One region of the Paraburkholderia sprentiae WSM5005 genome, then DNA from elsewhere that is predicted to be linked to it. Evidence: riboswitches for the same ligand, from Rfam matches in the RefSeq annotation. Region 1 holds a riboswitch; each other region holds the start of a gene.
What was found. A riboswitch is a leader RNA that binds a small molecule or an ion and turns the genes downstream of it on or off. The one in region 1 is predicted to bind cobalamin.
Positions count from the first base shown of each region.

Region 1 (5,976 bases):
ATCCAGCGCGGCGTTTCCGGCGACGATTTGGCGTCGTAGTACGGACTCTTCTTATCGAACTGGGTCGGGTCCGGATACGCGGTCGACGAAACTTCCGCGATGCCCGCGATGCCGGGCTCCGCACAGCTCGAATGATAGAAAAGCACGCCGTCGCCGACCTGCATCACGTCGCGCATGAAGTTGCGCGCCTGATAGTTGCGCACGCCGGTCCACGGCAAGGTGCGACGCGGTGCGTTGGCGAGGTCGTCGATGCTTGCTTCGTCCGGTTCGGACTTCATTAGCCAATAGCGCATGAATCGGAGTCAACGTGTCAGATTGAACGACGCGCATCAACAGCAGGCGCGTGCGAAAAAGCCCCTGAAAAAGGCGCTCAAACGAAAAAACGACGACCAAAGAAAAACGGCATCGAACCGAAGTCCGACGCCGTTCCAGATAAGGTCCCCGCCTTAGCCGCTAGGCCGGCATCCTGAACCGAGGGTTCAGAATTGGTCGCAGTTAGCAACACTTCGGGTACATCAGACAGAGTGACGCGCACGCCCGTGCTACAAATTTCCGCAACCGTGCACATGGCATTGGTTCAAGGAATGTATGACCTTGGCGAACCAGGCAGGGAAGCTAAACCGATGAAGCTACAACACATACTTTTGAACTCGCGACCGGTTCCAAACCGGCCCGCTACTCAACCCGCTACTGCTTACTGCAAGCTGTACTGCTCGATCACAGTACCTAGCTGTTCGTTCATTTGCTTCATTGTACGCCGGATTTCTTCAGCAGGAAATGCTTCTCCGTGCCGCACGCTGCTTTGCAGCTTAAGCAGTTCCGATGCCAGCGACAGCGCAGCCATCACGGCGATCCGATCGGTGCCGCGCACGTTGCTGCTACCGCGGATTTTCTTCATCTCCGCGTCGACGCGCGCGACCGCCTCGAGCAGCGCGCCCTCCGTTTCCGGCGAACAGGCGAGACGATAGGGTACTTCGAGAATCGATACCTCGATCTGCTTGGTGGTCATGCGCTTTCTCCGTGTCGGCTCACGTCGCTTTCCGCTTCCTCATGTTCGGGCTGAGCGGGCTCGAGCAGATCGAGCTGGTTATCGGGTTCGCTGCTCGCGCGGGCGCGCGGCAATTTTTCGAGGATCGCATTAAGGCGCACCTGAGCGTCGTCGATCTTGGCGGACAGCGCGTCGCGTTCGGCCTGGAGTGCGTCGCGCTCCTCGCGCAAATGCGCGAGCTCAGCATGCGTGGCTTGTACCTCGGCACGGGTTTGCGCGAGCTGTTCTTCGAGCGCGAGCCGCGCTTCGTTGTGGCGCTGGCTGATCGCAATCAGCTTGCCGATGTTTTGGGAGAGTGATTCGAGTTCGGTGAGCATGTGCTGCGTCCTCTAAAGACATCGCATTTTAGCGCGGAATATTACAGGCTCCGACAATTGTCTCGTTTCGAGACGTAACAGCATCGCTTCGTGCACGTTCGTTACGTGTCGTGTCGTCGAACATAAGATAAACAACCGGCAATCCATCGGACAATAACCTGCATTGAACAGAACCGATTGCGCGCCGATTGACCTTTCTTGACGCCCTGCGAGGCCGCTCCTAAACTTCCGCACTCTGGTGCCCGCGCGCGCTTTTCGGCGCGCGCAGTTAAACGGGAAGCAGGGCGCGCGCGGTGCCAAACCGGATGCGCGAACCTGCGCTGCCCCCGCAACGGTAAGCGACCGCATGTGAATGCTCATGCAGGTCGGTCCTGATCGCAAGCTTGGAAGTTCAACGTGCGAGTGTGCCACTGCGCGTCACGCGTGGGAAGGCGGGATCGATGTGTCGTAGCCCGGATACCGGCCAGAAAAGAGAGACGTCCCCGCCAAAACGCTAAACAGGGGACGCCTCGTGACGCGTCGGCCCGCGGGGAAGCAGGCCACGCACGCTAGCCACAGGAACGTCATCCCATGCTGTCCCCCATCGCCCGCGCGACGCTCTTCGCGTTCGCGAGCCTGCCGCTCGTCGTGCATGCACAAGGCACCGAGTCTGCGTCTTCATCGTCCGCTACGGACGCAACCGCTGCGAACGCCGCAAACGTTGCCAACGCCGCCAATGTCCCTTCAGTCGATGCCTCGGACACCGCGCTCTCGCCGATCGTCGTGACTGCGCAACGCGGAGCGCAAGCGCTGACCGATGCGATCCCGCAGACCACGCAGTTCGATCAGCAGGACATTGCCGACACGAGCGCGACCGATCTGCCCGGCCTGCTGCAACTCGCGCCCGGCGCGCAAATCTCGCGTACGGGTGGCCCCGGTTCGACCACGAGCCTCTTTCTGCGCGGTGCGTCATCGACGCAATCGCTGCTGCTGATCGACGGCGTGCGCGTCGACTCGGTGAGCCTCGGCTCCGCCCAGCTCGCGCAGATTCCGCTCGATCAGGTCGATCACGTCGAAGTGGTGAACGGCAACGTGTCGGCGTTGTACGGCTCGGGCGCGATCGGCGGCGTCGTGCAGGTGTTCACGAAAGACGGCGGCGATCATCCGCCGCGATTCCATTTCTCGGTCGGCTACGGCAGCTATCACACGCAAACGCAAACGGCCGGCGTGAACGGCGCGCTCGATCAGGACGGCCGCACGACCTTCAGCATCTCGCTGGCGCGCACGAAGGACGACGGATTTTCGTCGCTCGATCCGCTCGAGGCGCCGAACGCGAATCCGAACGCGAACGGCAACCTGAACGAGAGCATCACCGCGTCGCTGCGTCACAAGTTCAACGACAAGTGGGATGCGGGCGTCAGATACTTCCAGTCGAACAACAACAACAGTTACGACAATGCGTACGGCGAGCCTACCGATCTGAACAACCTCTACAGCAAGGTGCGTCAGGTGTCGGTGTTCGCGAACGGCAAGCTGACCAGCTGGTGGACTACCCACGTCACGCTCGCCGAGGGCGACGACCGCAGCGTATCGAACAGCAATGGCATCTACAACGGCCGCTTCGATACTGATAATCGCCAGTACACGTGGCAGAACGATTTCGCGCTCGCCGCGAATCAGAAGCTGCAAGTCGGCTACGAGCATCTCGACCAGACGCTCGACTCCGACACGTTCGCCGCGCCCGAGCGTCACGTCGATTCGGTCTTCGCGGGCTACAGCGCGCGCTTCGGCCGCAACCAGGTTCAGGCCAACGTGCGGCGCGACCAGTACTCCGATTTCGGCGGGGCGAACAGTTACTATCTCGGCTACGGTTTCGACATCACGTCGCACTGGAAGGCAACCGCAAGCTATTCGGATGCGTTCCGCGCGCCCAGCTTCGACGATCTGTACTATCCGATCAGCGGTAATCCGTCGATCCAGCCCGAGCGCAGTCATTCGGTGGAAGCCGGTTTGCAGTACGCGACCGATGCGCTGGGCGTGATGCGCTTGAACGCCTTCCAGACGCGTTACACGAATCTGATCGACTACGTGCAGACGATCCCCGGCATCTATCTCGCCGAGAACGTCGGGCATGCGAAGGTGCAGGGACTCGAAGGATCGTGGAGCGGTCATGTCGGCAGGACCGACGTGCGTGCATCGGTGACGCTGCAGAATCCGGTCGATCTCGACAACCGCACCGACCTCGTGCGGCGCGCGCGACGGTTCGGGTCGTTCGCGGTGAATCGCAGCATCGGTGGATGGCGCGTTGGCGGCGAGTGGATCGTCAGCGGTCCGCGCACGGACAGCACCGGCAACCTCGGCGGTTATGGCATCGTGAATCTGTCGGCGCGCTACAACATCACGAAAGCGTGGTACGTCAGCGCGCAAATCGACAATCTGTTGAACAAGGACTATGAAACGGCCTACTCGTACAACTCGCCGCGACGCGGTGCGTATCTCACGCTCGGCTGGCAGCAGCATTGACGCGCGCGCCGGATCGGCCGCATGCGTGAGCGCACGCGCATGAGTCGCGGGTCCGGTTCGCTGTCCGCCGCGATGGCGACGCCGCGCCCGATGAACGCGAAGCGCGCCGCCGCGATCTGGTTCGGGCTCGCGCTCGCCGCCCTCGTGGTGCTCGGCGCGTCGCTCGTGCTCGGCAGCGTGCCGCTCGCGCCGGCGCGCGTGCTGGCGGCGCTCGCGCCTGCACACACGTTCGGCGCGGGCAGCGACGAGCTCGCCGGCGAAATCGTGCGCACGTTGCGTTTGCCGCGCGCGCTCGCGGGTTTCGCGTGCGGCGGGTTGCTCGCGCTCGCCGGCGCACTGCTGCAGGTGCTGCTGCGCAATCCGCTGGCCGAGCCATACGTGCTCGGCGTGTCGGGCGGCGCGGCGACGTTCGCGCTCGTCGCGATGATCGCGGGCGGCGCATGGTGGATCGTCGACGCGAGCGCGTTCGCGGGCGCGTTCATGTCGATCCTGCTGGTGCTGGGCCTCGCGCGTCGCGAGCTGTGGCGCGGCGAGCCGCAGGACACGTCGCCGCGTTTGCTGCTGACCGGCGCGGTGATCGCGGCCGGGTGGGGCGCGCTGATTATGCTGCTGCTCAATCTCGCGCCCGACAGCCGTCTGCGCGGCATGCTGTTCTGGCTCACCGGCGACCTCAACGGCGGCGCGCTGCCGTGGACCGCGCTGATTGCGCTGGCGCTCGTGTTGCTCGCGATCGTCCCGGCCGCGCCGCGTCTGAACGTGCTGCTGCGCGGCGACGCGGCCGCACAGGCGTTGGGCGTCGCGGTGATGCCGCTGCGTTTGCGGGTGTACCTGGTCGCGTCGCTGGCGGCCGCCGCGGCGGTGACGACCGCGGGCACGATCGGCTTCGTCGGTCTGGTCGTGCCGCACATGCTGCGGCTCGCGTTCGGCAACGATCAGCGCATGCTGCTGCCGGCGGCGGCGCTCGGCGGCGGCGTCGCGGTGATGGGCGCGGATCTGATCGCGCGTACCGTGATCGCGCCCGCGCAATTGCCGGTCGGCGTGATCACGTCGCTGGTCGGCGTGCCGGTGTTCCTGTGGATGCTGCTCAAACGCCGCCGATGATGCGAGCCGAACCCAGCCCCAGCTCTGGCATGCTCAGCACGCGGCGCCTGACGCTGCGCGCCGGCGCGCGCACCTTGCTCGACGCGTTCACGCACACGTTCCATGCGGGCGAAGTCTGGTGCATCGCCGGGCCGAACGGCGCGGGCAAGACGACCTTGCTGTCGACGCTAGCGGGCCTGTTGCATCCGGCGGCGGGCCACGTCGAACTCGATGGCGTGCGCATGGCCGACTGGCCGCCGCTACCGCTCGCCCGGCGCCGCGCGCTGATGCCGCAAAGCGCGGCCGATGCGTTCAACGCAAGCGTGCTCGACATTGTGCTGCTGAACCGCTTCCCGCATCTGGGCGGCTGGGGCTGGGAGCGCGATGAGGATCGTGCGGCCGCGCAGGCGGCGCTCGAACGGCTCGGTCTCGCGGACTTCGCCGCGCGCGACGTGCTGTCGCTATCGGGCGGCGAGCGTCAGCGCGTTGCTCTCGCGGCGGTGCTATGCCAGGACGCGCCGCTGTTGCTGCTCGACGAACCGTTGTCGCATCTCGACCTGCATCATCAGATCGACTGTCTCGAAGCGCTCGTCGCATGGACGCGCGAACCGCGCCGTAGTGTGCTGTTCTCTTGCCACGACCTGAACCTCGCGCGCCGCTTCGCGACGCATGCGTTGCTGCTCGACGGCGCGGGCGGTGCGTACGCGGGTCCCGTTCGCGACGTGCTGACGCCCGCGTTGACGAGCCGCGCGTTCGGCTATCCGCTGATTCTGATTCGCGACGGCGAACACGAGGCGCTGATTCCCGCGCCGCGCGGGCGTCACGAATCGCTTACCGGTCATGACGCCCAGTCAGGCTGATTTTCTACTCCTATTGCTCTTCGACCGCACCTATGACTCGCATCCCACTCCCGGCCGGTTTGCCCGAAGTCGCCCCGCTCGATCAAACGCTGCGCGCCGAGCTGCAACGGATCATCGATACCCGCACCAAACCGCCCGGCAGCCTCGGCCGGCTCGAAACGCTGGCGCG
Region 1 is NZ_CP017561.2:746,745-752,720, forward strand. It holds gene BJG93_RS03520 (EVE domain-containing protein) at 1-293, opposite strand, end outside; RNA gene ssrS (6S RNA) at 435-616, opposite strand; gene BJG93_RS03530 (cell division protein ZapA) at 695-1,009, opposite strand; gene BJG93_RS03535 (ATPase) at 1,006-1,365, opposite strand; cobalamin riboswitch at 1,585-1,847, shown strand; gene BJG93_RS03540 (TonB-dependent receptor domain-containing protein) at 1,936-3,867, shown strand; gene BJG93_RS03545 (FecCD family ABC transporter permease) at 3,907-4,968, shown strand; gene BJG93_RS03550 (ABC transporter ATP-binding protein) at 4,965-5,807, shown strand; gene cobT (nicotinate-nucleotide--dimethylbenzimidazole phosphoribosyltransferase) at 5,840-5,976, shown strand, end outside.

Region 2 (5,976 bases), on a different replicon from region 1:
TACAATCACAACCCTGATTCACCTACTCACGCACCCATCTCCAGGCACGCTTTCGTGAATCTCCTTACTACTTCTTCCTGATTGTTAAAGAACGACAGCCGGTATCACATTCCATCGCGTACCGCGCTGACTGGCTCAATCGCCAATGCCAAGTACTCAGCCTCACTTCGCGCTGAACCCTTGGCATTGAGGATTGGTGGAGGATGACGGGATCGAACCGACGACCCCCTGCTTGCAAAGCAGGTGCTCTCCCAGCTGAGCTAATCCCCCCGGCCCCACACAGACCCGGGCACACTCCCCCGGCCCCGCACCACAGACAAGGATGGTGGGTCTGGATGGATTCGAACCATCGACCCCCGCCTTATCAAGACGGTGCTCTAACCGGCTGAGCTACAGACCCCTGAGCCTGTCTGCGTTGCTTTCTTAACCACAGCCGATAAGCGTGAGCACTTGACGCGAGCAATGCTCGACTCTGGAAAGGAGGTGATCCAGCCGCACCTTCCGATACGGCTACCTTGTTACGACTTCACCCCAGTCATGAATCCTACCGTGGTGACCGTCCTCCTTGCGGTTAGACTAGCCACTTCTGGTAAAACCCACTCCCATGGTGTGACGGGCGGTGTGTACAAGACCCGGGAACGTATTCACCGCGGCATGCTGATCCGCGATTACTAGCGATTCCAGCTTCACGCACCCGAGTTGCAGAGTGCGATCCGGACTACGATCGGTTTTCTGGGATTGGCTCCACCTCGCGGCTTGGCAACCCTCTGTTCCGACCATTGTATGACGTGTGAAGCCCTACCCATAAGGGCCATGAGGACTTGACGTCATCCCCACCTTCCTCCGGTTTGTCACCGGCAGTCTCCCTGGAGTGCTCTTGCGTAGCAACTAGGGACAAGGGTTGCGCTCGTTGCGGGACTTAACCCAACATCTCACGACACGAGCTGACGACAGCCATGCAGCACCTGTGTTATGGCTCCCTTTCGGGCACTCCCGGCTCTCACCAGGATTCCATACATGTCAAGGGTAGGTAAGGTTTTTCGCGTTGCATCGAATTAATCCACATCATCCACCGCTTGTGCGGGTCCCCGTCAATTCCTTTGAGTTTTAATCTTGCGACCGTACTCCCCAGGCGGTCAACTTCACGCGTTAGCTTCGTTACCAAGCCAATGAAGGCCCGACAACCAGTTGACATCGTTTAGGGCGTGGACTACCAGGGTATCTAATCCTGTTTGCTCCCCACGCTTTCGTGCATGAGCGTCAGTATTGGCCCAGGGGGCTGCCTTCGCCATCGGTGTTCCTCCACATCTCTACGCATTTCACTGCTACACGTGGAATTCCACCCCCCTCTGCCATACTCCAGCGCTGCAGTCACCAATGCAGTTCCCAGGTTAAGCCCGGGGATTTCACATCGGTCTTACAGCACCGCCTGCGCACGCTTTACGCCCAGTAATTCCGATTAACGCTCGCACCCTACGTATTACCGCGGCTGCTGGCACGTAGTTAGCCGGTGCTTATTCTTCCGGTACCGTCATCCACCCCCGGTATTAACAGGGATGCTTTCTTTCCGGACAAAAGTGCTTTACAACCCGAAGGCCTTCTTCACACACGCGGCATTGCTGGATCAGGGTTGCCCCCATTGTCCAAAATTCCCCACTGCTGCCTCCCGTAGGAGTCTGGGCCGTGTCTCAGTCCCAGTGTGGCTGGTCGTCCTCTCAGACCAGCTACAGATCGTCGGCTTGGTAGGCCTTTACCCCACCAACTACCTAATCTGCCATCGGCCGCCCCTTGAGCGCGAGGTCCCGAAAGATCCCCCGCTTTCCTCTCCCGAGCGTATGCGGTATTAATCCGGCTTTCGCCGGGCTATCCCCCACTCCAGGACACGTTCCGATGTATTACTCACCCGTTCGCCACTCGCCACCAGGGTTGCCCCCGTGCTGCCGTCCGACTTGCATGTGTAAGGCATGCCGCCAGCGTTCAATCTGAGCCAGGATCAAACTCTTCAGTTCAAACCTGTTACTGTTTTCGGTCCATCTCTGAACCGGTCGCTCACTCAACGTACTGACGATGATCAATCCGTCTTCCGACAGATCAACCTTCCTCTGATACTGTGTGAGGCTTCTTGATACTTCTGCCTGACAGCAGATTCCGCAGAACCCGCTGCCGCATTGCGCATCAAGCGCCCACACTTATCGGCTGTTAGTTTTTAAAGATCGGTCCGCCCAACCCGCCGTACCGGCATTACAGCTACCCGGCACCGCCTCGTCTGGCGTCGCTGCATCAGCAGCAGAGAGGCGAGATTATGGAGAGCGGCCCATGTTCCGTCAATACCCTTCTCGCAATTTATTCTAAAAAGTTGAAGAGCTTAAAAATTGAGCAACGTCGTGCGAAAATTCGATTGCTTAGACGTCCGATCTATTTGCCGGCTTGTCGCCGGAAAGGAAGAGAAGAGTGGCATTGCGAAAAACCACTCAGCAGCTTTTCCACAGAAAATGTTCGCAAGCCTGTGGATAACCGCTCCACAACCGCGCCAAGTACTTGAAGCAAAACCGTTCTCGCCCGTTGCGCGCAAAGCGCGGCCGCGCGTCACGCTGCTATTCAGACAGACTTCCTCGTCACATGCGCATTCGTACGCATAAAAGCGCTGCGCTCGACCATCGCACCGAACAGCAGCCCGATCGTCGTCCACATGATCACCTGCATGCCGATCGCCGCGACGCGGAACTTCCACAGCAGTACAGCCGGGAATGCCGCCGGCACTTCATTGATCACCGGCATCGACAGTTGCACAGCTGCGATGATCGCGGCGAACATGAGCCCCGCGACGATCGAACCGTTCCACGCGCCCAGCTTCGCCGCCGCGCGACGCCGCACCTTCAGCGAAAACACCATCGTTACAAGCGAAATCGCGATTGTCAGAAAGAATAAGCCCGTGCGCGTGCCGATCGTCTCCGGATCGCCCACCGACGGCGGATTGGCCGGATACTTGATATTCGGCACAATCACGAGCGCAATGAACGCACCGAGCGCGAGCCACGCTGACAGTGCGCGCACGCTCAAGGTCCCAGCCCGTCCATACGAATACGCAAACACCAGCGAGAATAGGCCGCCGAATGCCGCGCCATAGGTAACGACGCCGGTCAGCAGGCCGAGGCCTGCCTGCGTCTCGCGGCTCACGATTTCAGGCTCGGGCGCTTCGCCGCGCGCTGCGGCCGCTTTTTCCCCGAATGAAATCGCCTGATCGACCTGCGGTTCGCCGACGATTCGCGCGAACGAGAACGTGAGCAAGCCCGCGACGATACCCGCGAGCATCCCCCGCACTAACAATTTACCTACCATGCCGAACTCCGTTAGTGGCAGGGAAAGCCGAGCAGATGGCGGCCGTCGTGCACGAACTCATGCACGACCATGCCGGGTACGAGCGACGTCGCCCCCTCTTCCGCACCAACGAAGTAAAGCGCGAGCAGCAACAGAGCGCCGAATGCCGCCCACGGCAACAGTTCGCGCAAAGGAATGGGAGTGGGCTGGGCCGCCGGTTGGGCGGCGGGATCGAAGACAGCTTCGGTCATGATGGACATCTCCTGAGGGTAACGCGCCCCGAAAGTCGATTGCAGAGGAATGATGCGAAGCCCAGGTCTGGCTTTCGGCTCTTGTAGATTGCAATGCCGATTACAGTGGCGCGACCGCGCCGGGTTCTCACCGGCTTCCGTGCTTCGCAGCGCCACTATTCTACGCGCTAAACTGCGGCATCCGCGACGGCGAGCCCCCTCAACGCGCGCTGCGAGCCGATGGAGCCGTCGAGGCAAGTGCGAAACGGCGCAAAGGCAAAGAATGGATACGCGACTATTACTGGTGAGCCATGCGGCAACGGCCGCGCAGCGCGCGGGCCGCTTCCCCGCCGACGATCCGCTCGACGCGCGCGGGCGCGCCGAAGCCGAAGCGGCGCGCAAACATCTCGCGCTTCCCGCCGACGCCGCCATATTCACCAGCCCTGCCCGCTGCGCGCGTGACACCGCCACGGCGCTCGGTCTGAGCGCAACGGCCGCCGACGCATTGGCGGATATCGACTACGGCAAATGGCGCGGCCAACGTCTCGCGGATATTGCCGATGAAGCGCCGCACGAACTCGCCGCCTGGACATGCGAGCCCGACGCTGCGCCGCCCGGCGGCGAATCGTTCGGTCAACTCGTGCGTCGAATTGGAGAATGGCTCGACGCGCAGCAGGCGGACGTGCGTTCATGCAATGCCGTCAACGAAGCAGCCTTCCGCGTCTCGACGCACCACCGAACCATCGTCGCAATCACACACACGCCGCTCCTGCGCGCGGCAATCGTGCATGCTGTCGGTGCATCGCCGGTCGTGTTTTGTCGCATCGAGATCGCGCCGTTGTCGCTCGTTGAATTACGCCATTCACGACGCGGCTGGACATGGTGGCCCGCCACCATGGTATGAACCAAGACGTCGCTTACCTGCCCGACACCACGAGCCGCAACCTGTTGGACCCCTCGGGCGTCAGCGTGATCTCGGTGCGTCGATCCTTCGCACCGAGATAAAAGTGCTGACGTCCCGGCGAATTCTGATCATGCGTCGCGTCGGGCAGGCACGACGCGATGTCGGCCGCGACTGCTTCTAATGCATCCGCGTTCGAGCCCGCCGCCTGATGCGGCGTCCACGTGCACTGGAAACTGCGATGCGCGCCTGAACATTGCGCGTCGTCGCCATAGGGTTGCGCGACGCCTTTGCCGTCGTCGGCCGTGAGCGAGGCGAAGCCGTCCGGCGCCGCAGCCACGATCCGTTTCAGCGCGGCGCAAGGTCTAGGGCTATCGTCGGCGGATGCGTTGCCCGACAGCAGCGCCGCGAGCGATGCCACGGTGAACGCAAAAGCGGAGAGTCGATAGGTTTTCATGTCGAGCGTGAAGCTCTAAAGTGCCGCCGAAAAGGCTCGCAGCGAGCCTCGCATTCGCCAGCACGCTTCATGCCCATGCGCGCGAGCGTCCGCTTATTCAAACGACGCGGGGCGGCACACAAATTGCCGACGGCCATACCGGCCGCGACATCGCGCCATTTCGATCGAAGCCATTGCCGACGTCATTTCGAACATCATGTCGACCACTATCGCCGCCCCTACCCCCGCCCGCCTCTCGTCGGGCATCGAAGGAATCGACGACATCCTGGGCGGCGGTTTCACGCCGAACCGCATGTACCTCGTGGAGGGCGCGCCAGGCACGGGCAAAACCACCTTCGCGTTGCAATTCTTACTGAAAGGCCTCGACGAAGGGCAGACCGGCCTGTACATCGGGCTGTCCGAAACCCGTGCTGAATTGCTCGCGATCGGCGCGAGCCACGGCTGGGATCTAAGCCGTTTCACGATACTCGAACAGCTGCCCGAAGAAGGGCTCGAACCGCAATACGAACAGACCGTGCTTCACCCGGCCGAAGTCGAACTCGGCGAAAGCGTGCGTAACGTGATCCAGCACGTCGACGAACTGAAGCCCGCGCGCATCGTGCTCGACAGCCTGTCGGAACTACGGCTGCTGGCGGAAAACCCGCTGCGCTACCGTCGGCAGATTCTCGCGCTCAAGCGCCATTTCTCGACGCGCGAGTGCACGGTGCTGCTGCTTGACGATACGACGGGCGGCAGCGCCGGCATCCAGCTTCATAGCATCGTGCACGGTGTGATCAGCCTCGACAACGTCGCCCATGACTACGGCGGGACTCGCCGCCGCCTCCGCATCGCGAAGATGCGCGGCATCAAATTCCGCGAGGGCTACCACGACTTCACGCTGAACACCGGCGGCCTGCGCGTCTATCCGCGCCTCGTCGCCGCCGAGCATCACAGCGAATTCGACACGAACCCGATCAGCACCGGCACGCCCGGCCTTGACGCGCTGCTCGGCGGCGGGCTCGTCCCCGGTACTAATTCGCTGATCATCGGCCCGTCGGGTGTCGGCAAAACCACCACTGTCGTGTCGTGTC
Region 2 is NZ_CP017562.2:2,410,677-2,416,652, forward strand. It holds tRNA gene BJG93_RS27700 (tRNA-Ala) at 195-270, opposite strand; tRNA gene BJG93_RS27705 (tRNA-Ile) at 324-400, opposite strand; rRNA gene BJG93_RS27710 (16S ribosomal RNA) at 477-2,009, opposite strand; gene BJG93_RS27715 (CbtA family protein) at 2,599-3,339, opposite strand; gene BJG93_RS27720 (CbtB domain-containing protein) at 3,351-3,569, opposite strand; cobalamin riboswitch at 3,611-3,759, opposite strand; gene BJG93_RS27725 (histidine phosphatase family protein) at 3,832-4,452, shown strand; gene BJG93_RS27730 (hypothetical protein) at 4,466-4,906, opposite strand; gene BJG93_RS27735 (ATPase domain-containing protein) at 5,103-5,976, shown strand, end outside.
Region 2: linked by a shared signal. The riboswitch ahead of BJG93_RS27720 (CbtB domain-containing protein) and the one ahead of BJG93_RS03540 (TonB-dependent receptor domain-containing protein) in region 1 are both predicted to bind cobalamin.

Region 3 (5,976 bases), on a different replicon from region 1:
GTCGGGCAACGTGATCTCTTCGTCCGCGGCGATGTGGCCGCACCAGCGCAACTCGGGCGGCAGCGCTTGCTGCAACATCTGCGCGTGCCGAGCGGAACCGACGCGATTCGCGAGCACGCCATAAAACGGCAGCTGCGGCATGAAGCGGGCGAGGCCGAACGCGAGCGCGCCGAAAGTTTGCGCCATCGCCTGCGCGGAAATCACCGCCAGCACCGGCACACCGAATGCGATCGCGAGATCGGCGCTGCTGGGCGTGCCATCGAACAGGCCCATCACGCCTTCGATCAGGATCAGATCGGCTTCTTGCGCCGCGCGCGCGAGCAGATTGCGGCACGCGCTTTCGCCGACCATCCACAAATCGAGCGACAGCACCGCCGCGCCGCTCGCGCGCGCGAGGATCATCGGATCGAGAAAATCCGGCCCGGTCTTGAACACGCGCACGCGACGTCCGAGCCGTCGGTGATAGCGCGCGAGACCGGCGGTGATCGTGGTCTTGCCTTGTCCCGACGCGGGCGCGCTGATGAACAGCGCGGGGCAAGTCCCCTGGGGGGACGCCCCGGAAGAAGTCGCCTTTGGGGAGGCGGACATCGCTCAGAACTCCACGCCGGGCTGCGCCTTCACACCCTGCTCGCGATACGGATGCTTGATCGCGCGCATTTCCGTGACGAGATCGGCGGCTTCGATCAGCGCATCAGGCGCGTGACGTCCGGTCACGACGACGTGCAACATCGGCGCGCGCGCGTTGATCACGGCGAGCACTTCGTCGAGCGGCAGGTATTCGTACTTCAGCACCGTGTTCAGCTCGTCGAGGATCACCATCTGATAGTCGCCGCTTTCGATCATCCGCCGCGCTTCGTTCCAGCCTTTGCGCGCGGTCGCCATGTCGGCCTCGCGATTCTGCGTATTCCACGTGTAGCCATCGCCCATCGTGACGAAGTCGCACTGGGCGATAGCGCCGAGGAAATCACGCTCCGACGTATGCAGCGCGCCCTTGATGAACTGTACGACGCCGAGCCGCATGCCGTGGCCGAGCACCCGCACGGCCATGCCGAACGCGGCCGTGCTCTTGCCCTTGCCGGTGCCGGTGTTGACGATCAGCAGCCCTTTTTCGACGGTCGCGCCGGCCTGCTTCTTTTCGTGGCCTTCGCGGCGGCGTTCGGTCATGCGTTGATGCGATTCCGGATCGGTTTTCATCGAGGGTCCTGGTCTTGAGAGGCGGGATGGGATGAGGTCGTGTCGCTAACGGCAGCGTTGTGCGCCGCTGCGATCGCCACGGTGATGCCGGCGTGCGCGGTCTTGCGTACGATTAGACGCGCGTGTTGCGCGGTTGCGGCGCAGTCCGACGCTGCCGCCGCCAGCAGCGCGCACGGCTCGCACACACCGTCGACGCCGAGATGCGCGTGGGCGGCCGCCGACGGCGACGCGACCGGTACGGCGGCGATCTGCTCGCGGTTGAACAGTTGCAGCGGCAGCTGATGACGTGAGCAGAATTCGACCAGACCTGCTTCGCAGGCTTTAGTGTCGATCGTCGCAATGGCGCGGATCTGTTCGAAGGCATTCGATCCGAGCGCCGCGCGGACAGCGGCTTCGATATCAACAGCTTCGCTGTGCGCGCGGCAACCGATGCCGACGCTCAGCGTTTTGATCTCGGGTGCGAGTTCGTGTCGTGTCGCGCTCGCTGCTGGTTCGCGTGCGACGCCGGCGTCGCGTTTGGCCGCATCACGCGCAAGCGCGAGCGATGCCACACCGCCGATCACGACGATTGCCGGCGAGCCGAGCCCCGCGCGCGCAACCGCCTCGGCAAACTCGCGAAGCGGCGCGAGCACGTGACGCTGCTCGGGTCGCGTCGCCGACTCGATGGCCGCGCAGGGCGTGTCGGCGGGCATGCCGGCCGCGAGCAGCGCGCGGGCGATCTCGCCGAGCCGGCGCATGCCCATGTAGATCACCAGCGTCATACGCGTCGCGGCGAGGGCGGCCCAGTCCGGCTCGCCGCTGCCGGCGCCGTGGCCGGTGACGAACACGACGCCCTGCGCGTGATCGCGGTGCGTGACCGCGATGCCGAGCGCCGCGGGCGCCGCGATGCCGGCCGTGATGCCGTTGATCACGTCGACTTCGATTCCCGCCGCCTGCAGCGCCTGCAACTCTTCGCCGCCGCGGCCGAACACGAACGGATCGCCGCCCTTGAGCCGCGCGACGCTGCGCCCCGCGCGCAGATGCGCGAGCATTTGCGCGACGATGTCGGCTTGCGGCGTCGACGGATGGCCGCCGCGTTTGCCGACGTACACGATTTGTGCGTCGGCGCCCGCGAACTGCAGCACGTCGGGATTCACGAGATCGTCGACGAGCACGACATCGGCCTGGGCGAGCGCGCGGGTCGCCTTTAGCGTCATCAGCTCGACGTCGCCGGGACCGGCGCCGATCAGCCAGGCGCGCGTCATCGCGGCGTGCATGGCGTGCGCCATGCGGTGATGGGAGAAGAGAAGCGGCGCGCGACAGCGCGCGCGGCGGTGAACGTAGAGGTCATGCGGAACGGCGAATCTAGGCAGGCGCGATGCCGCGCTGCTACGCCTTCACATCCGTTCCCCGCGGATTCCGGCGGCCGGCGGCGCCACGCGATGCACGGATGCATGCGGCGCCGCCTCCGCGTCTGGCCGGTATCCGGGCTGGCGGCCTCACGCGCTTTGCCTTCCCCTCCCTTTTGCGCATTCGCGGGAAAGTGGCATCAAAAAACGCATGCGCGGCACGTCAGAATCGAGGGCAAATCGAATCGCGCGCCGCAGGTCGCTTACCGTTGCGGGGACAGCACAGGTTGAACGCGCGACGCGTTGCCTGTTTCCCGTTTAACTGCACACGCGAGCGCATGTGCGGGCACCAAACGCGCGCATACGATAGCACATGGCGCCTTGCCGGATAAGCCTCGGCGGCATTTTCCGACACGCTGCGTTCCTTGACTGCGCAAGGCCGCGGGCCTACACTCGCACGCACTTTGGGTGCCCGCGTGCGCGTTCGTGCGCATGCAGTTAAACGGGAAACAGGGAGCCTTCTGCTCTTGAGCGGCTAACCTGTGCTGTCCCCGCAACGGTAAGCGAAAAGCGGTTCCGGCTTGCTGGCCGGGCGCCGCGGTGCCGGCTTCGATGTCCTCGCGCAAGGGCGCGTCGACATTTCACCACTGGACGAGAAACCACTCGTCCGGGAAGGGGAAGCGGCGCTTTCGCCAGCCCGGATACCGGCCCGAAGAAGCAGAACGTACGCCGCGGGGATGCGGCGGCGCGTTCATGACCTCACTTCCGCTTTCTATATTCCCGTTGTCGCGGCCATGCCGTCGTTCGTCCCCGTGTTCCGTGATCATTGGCCGTGGTGCGCGCGCTTCATTCGTTCCATTCGTCAGCCGATGTGCGGAATCGCGCGGACTTGCCCGGCATGCCGATGCAACGCCAAGGGATGGATCTCACGATGCAAACACAATTGCGCAAGATTCCCGTCACCATCGTCACGGGCTTTCTCGGCAGCGGCAAAACCACGCTGCTGCGACACATTCTTCAGCATGCGGGCGGCAAGCGCATCGCGGTGATCGTCAACGAGTTCGGCGAGCTCGGCATCGATGGGGAAATCCTCAAGGGCTGCGGCATCGGTTGCGATGAAAACGGGGTCGAGACCGAAGGGCGATTGTATGAACTCGCGAACGGTTGCTTGTGCTGCACCGTGCAGGAAGAGTTTTTCCCGGTGATGGAAAAGCTCGCGGAGCGCCGCGACGAACTCGATCACGTGCTGATCGAAACGTCGGGCCTGGCGTTGCCGAAGCCGCTCGTGCAGGCGTTCAACTGGCCGCAGATCCGCAATGGCTTCACGGTCGACGCGGTGGTGACGGTGGTGGACGGACCGGCCGCCGCAAGCGGCCAGTTCGCCGATAACCCGCTCGCCGTCGACGCGCAGCGCAAGGCCGATCCGAATCTCGATCACGAGTCGCCGCTGCACGAGCTGTTCGAAGACCAGTTGTCGGCGGCCGATCTGGTGATTCTGAACAAGACCGATCTGATCGACGATGCGCGGCAGCACGAGGTCGAAGCCGCGATCCGCGCGGAGATTCCGCCGCAAGTGAAGATCGTACGCGCGCAACAGGGGCGGCTCGACCTGCATACGCTGCTGGGCCTCGAAGCGGCGTCGGAACAGACGATCCACCTGCGTGCCGACCACCATGGTTCCGCCGACGACCCCGATCATCACCACGACGAATTCGATTCGGTCGTCGTGCAGGCCGATTTGCGCTCGCGCGACGCGGCGCTCGCCGCCTTGCAGGCGCTGGTCGAAAGCCACACGATTTACCGTGTCAAAGGCTTCGCCGCGTTGCCGGGCGCGCCGATGCGTCTGGTGATTCAGGGCGTGGGCCGGCGCTTCGACAGCTACTTCGACCGGCGCTGGCAGGCCGGTGAACATGGCGAAGGCGCGTTGAGCCGCTTCGTGCTGATCGGCGAAGACCTCGATCCGCACACGCTGCAACAGGCGTTCGACGCGGCGCTTGCCGCGGCGTCGAACGCGACGGCATAACGGGCGCGCCAGCATGCATCTACTGCGCACGACGCCGGGCGGCTTCGTCGACGATACGCAGGGCGTGATCCGCATCGATCAGCAGCCCGCCGATATCGTCGTGCTCAGTTCCGCCGACACCACCCTGTCGCTGCTCGCGAGCGTGGTGCCGCGTCTGGGCGACGGCTTCCCGAGCGTGCGGCTCGCGAACGTCACCTATCTGCGTCAGCCGGCCTCGGTCGATTTCTATCTCGACGACGTGTTGCAGCATGCGCGCGTCGTCGTGGTCGATCATCTCGGCGGTGAAACGTATTGGCCGTACGGCATCGAGCAGGTGGTCGCGCTCGCGCAGCGCAAACAGCAAACCCTCGCGATGTTTTCCGGCGATCTGCAGGAAGATCCGAATCTGCTCGCGCGCAGCACCGCGAGCGCCGAGCTATGTCAGCAGCTGTGGCGCTATCTGCGCGAGGGCGGCCCGCAGAACGCCGAGGCGTTTTTGCGCTGCATCGCCTATCGCGTGCTCGACTGGGGACGCGAGCCCGAGCCGCCGCGCGCGTTGCCGGCCACGTCGCTGTATCACCCCGAGCGCGATACGCCGAGCATCGCCGACTGGCAGGCGCGCTGGCGGCAGGACGCGCCGGTCGTCGCGATCCTGTTCTACAAGGCGCATCTGCAGGCCGCCAATACCGCGGTCTTCGATGCGCTGATCGATGCGCTCGAAGCGCAAGGGCTCAATCCGCTGCCGCTCGCGATCACGTCGTTGAAGGATGCGCTGAGCCGCGATGTCGTGCAGTCGCTGTGCGCGCAGCATGGTGCCGCGCTCGTGCTGAACACGACCGCGTTCGCCGCGTCCGCGATCGACGATCCCGAACCGCTCGCGCTCGCCGGCGACGCGCCGGTGTTTCAGGTGATCCTGAGCGGCGGCAATCGTGAAGATTGGCTAAAGGACAATCACGGCCTCAATTCGCGCGATATCGCGATGCATATCGCGCTGCCCGAAGTGGACGGGCGCATCATCACGCGCGCAATCAGCTTCAAGGGGCTCGCGTATCGCTGCGCGCATACACAGGTCGACGTGGTCCGCTATCAGCCCGACCTCGAACGGGTGCGTTTTATCGCCGAGCTGAGCCGCCGCTGGTGCCGTTTGCGTTCGCTCGATAACGCCGACAAGAAAGTCGCGTTGATCCTCGCGAACTATCCGATGAGCGAAGGGCGTATCGGCAATGGCGTGGGGCTCGATACGCCGGCGTCGGTAGTCGGCATTCTGTCGATGCTGCACGACGAGGGCTATCGTGTCGGCGAATTGCCCGAACACGGCGACGCGTTGTTGAACAGGCTGACCGAAGGCGTGACCAACGATCCCGTGGTGCGCGATCTGCGTCCAGCTCTGCAAAGCCTTTCACTCGACGACTATCTCGCGCATTTCAATGCGTTGCCGACCAGCGTGCGCGA
Region 3 is NZ_CP017562.2:1,291,676-1,297,651, reverse strand. It holds gene BJG93_RS22635 (cobyrinate a,c-diamide synthase) at 1-588, opposite strand, end outside; gene cobO (cob(I)yrinic acid a,c-diamide adenosyltransferase) at 592-1,194, opposite strand; gene BJG93_RS36250 (cobalamin biosynthesis protein) at 1,191-1,592, opposite strand; partial or broken gene cobA (uroporphyrinogen-III C-methyltransferase) at 1,677-2,438, opposite strand; cobalamin riboswitch at 2,633-2,891, opposite strand; cobalamin riboswitch at 2,972-3,249, shown strand; gene cobW (cobalamin biosynthesis protein CobW) at 3,454-4,545, shown strand; gene cobN (cobaltochelatase subunit CobN) at 4,559-5,976, shown strand, end outside.
Region 3: linked by a shared signal. The riboswitch ahead of cobA (uroporphyrinogen-III C-methyltransferase) and the one ahead of BJG93_RS03540 (TonB-dependent receptor domain-containing protein) in region 1 are both predicted to bind cobalamin.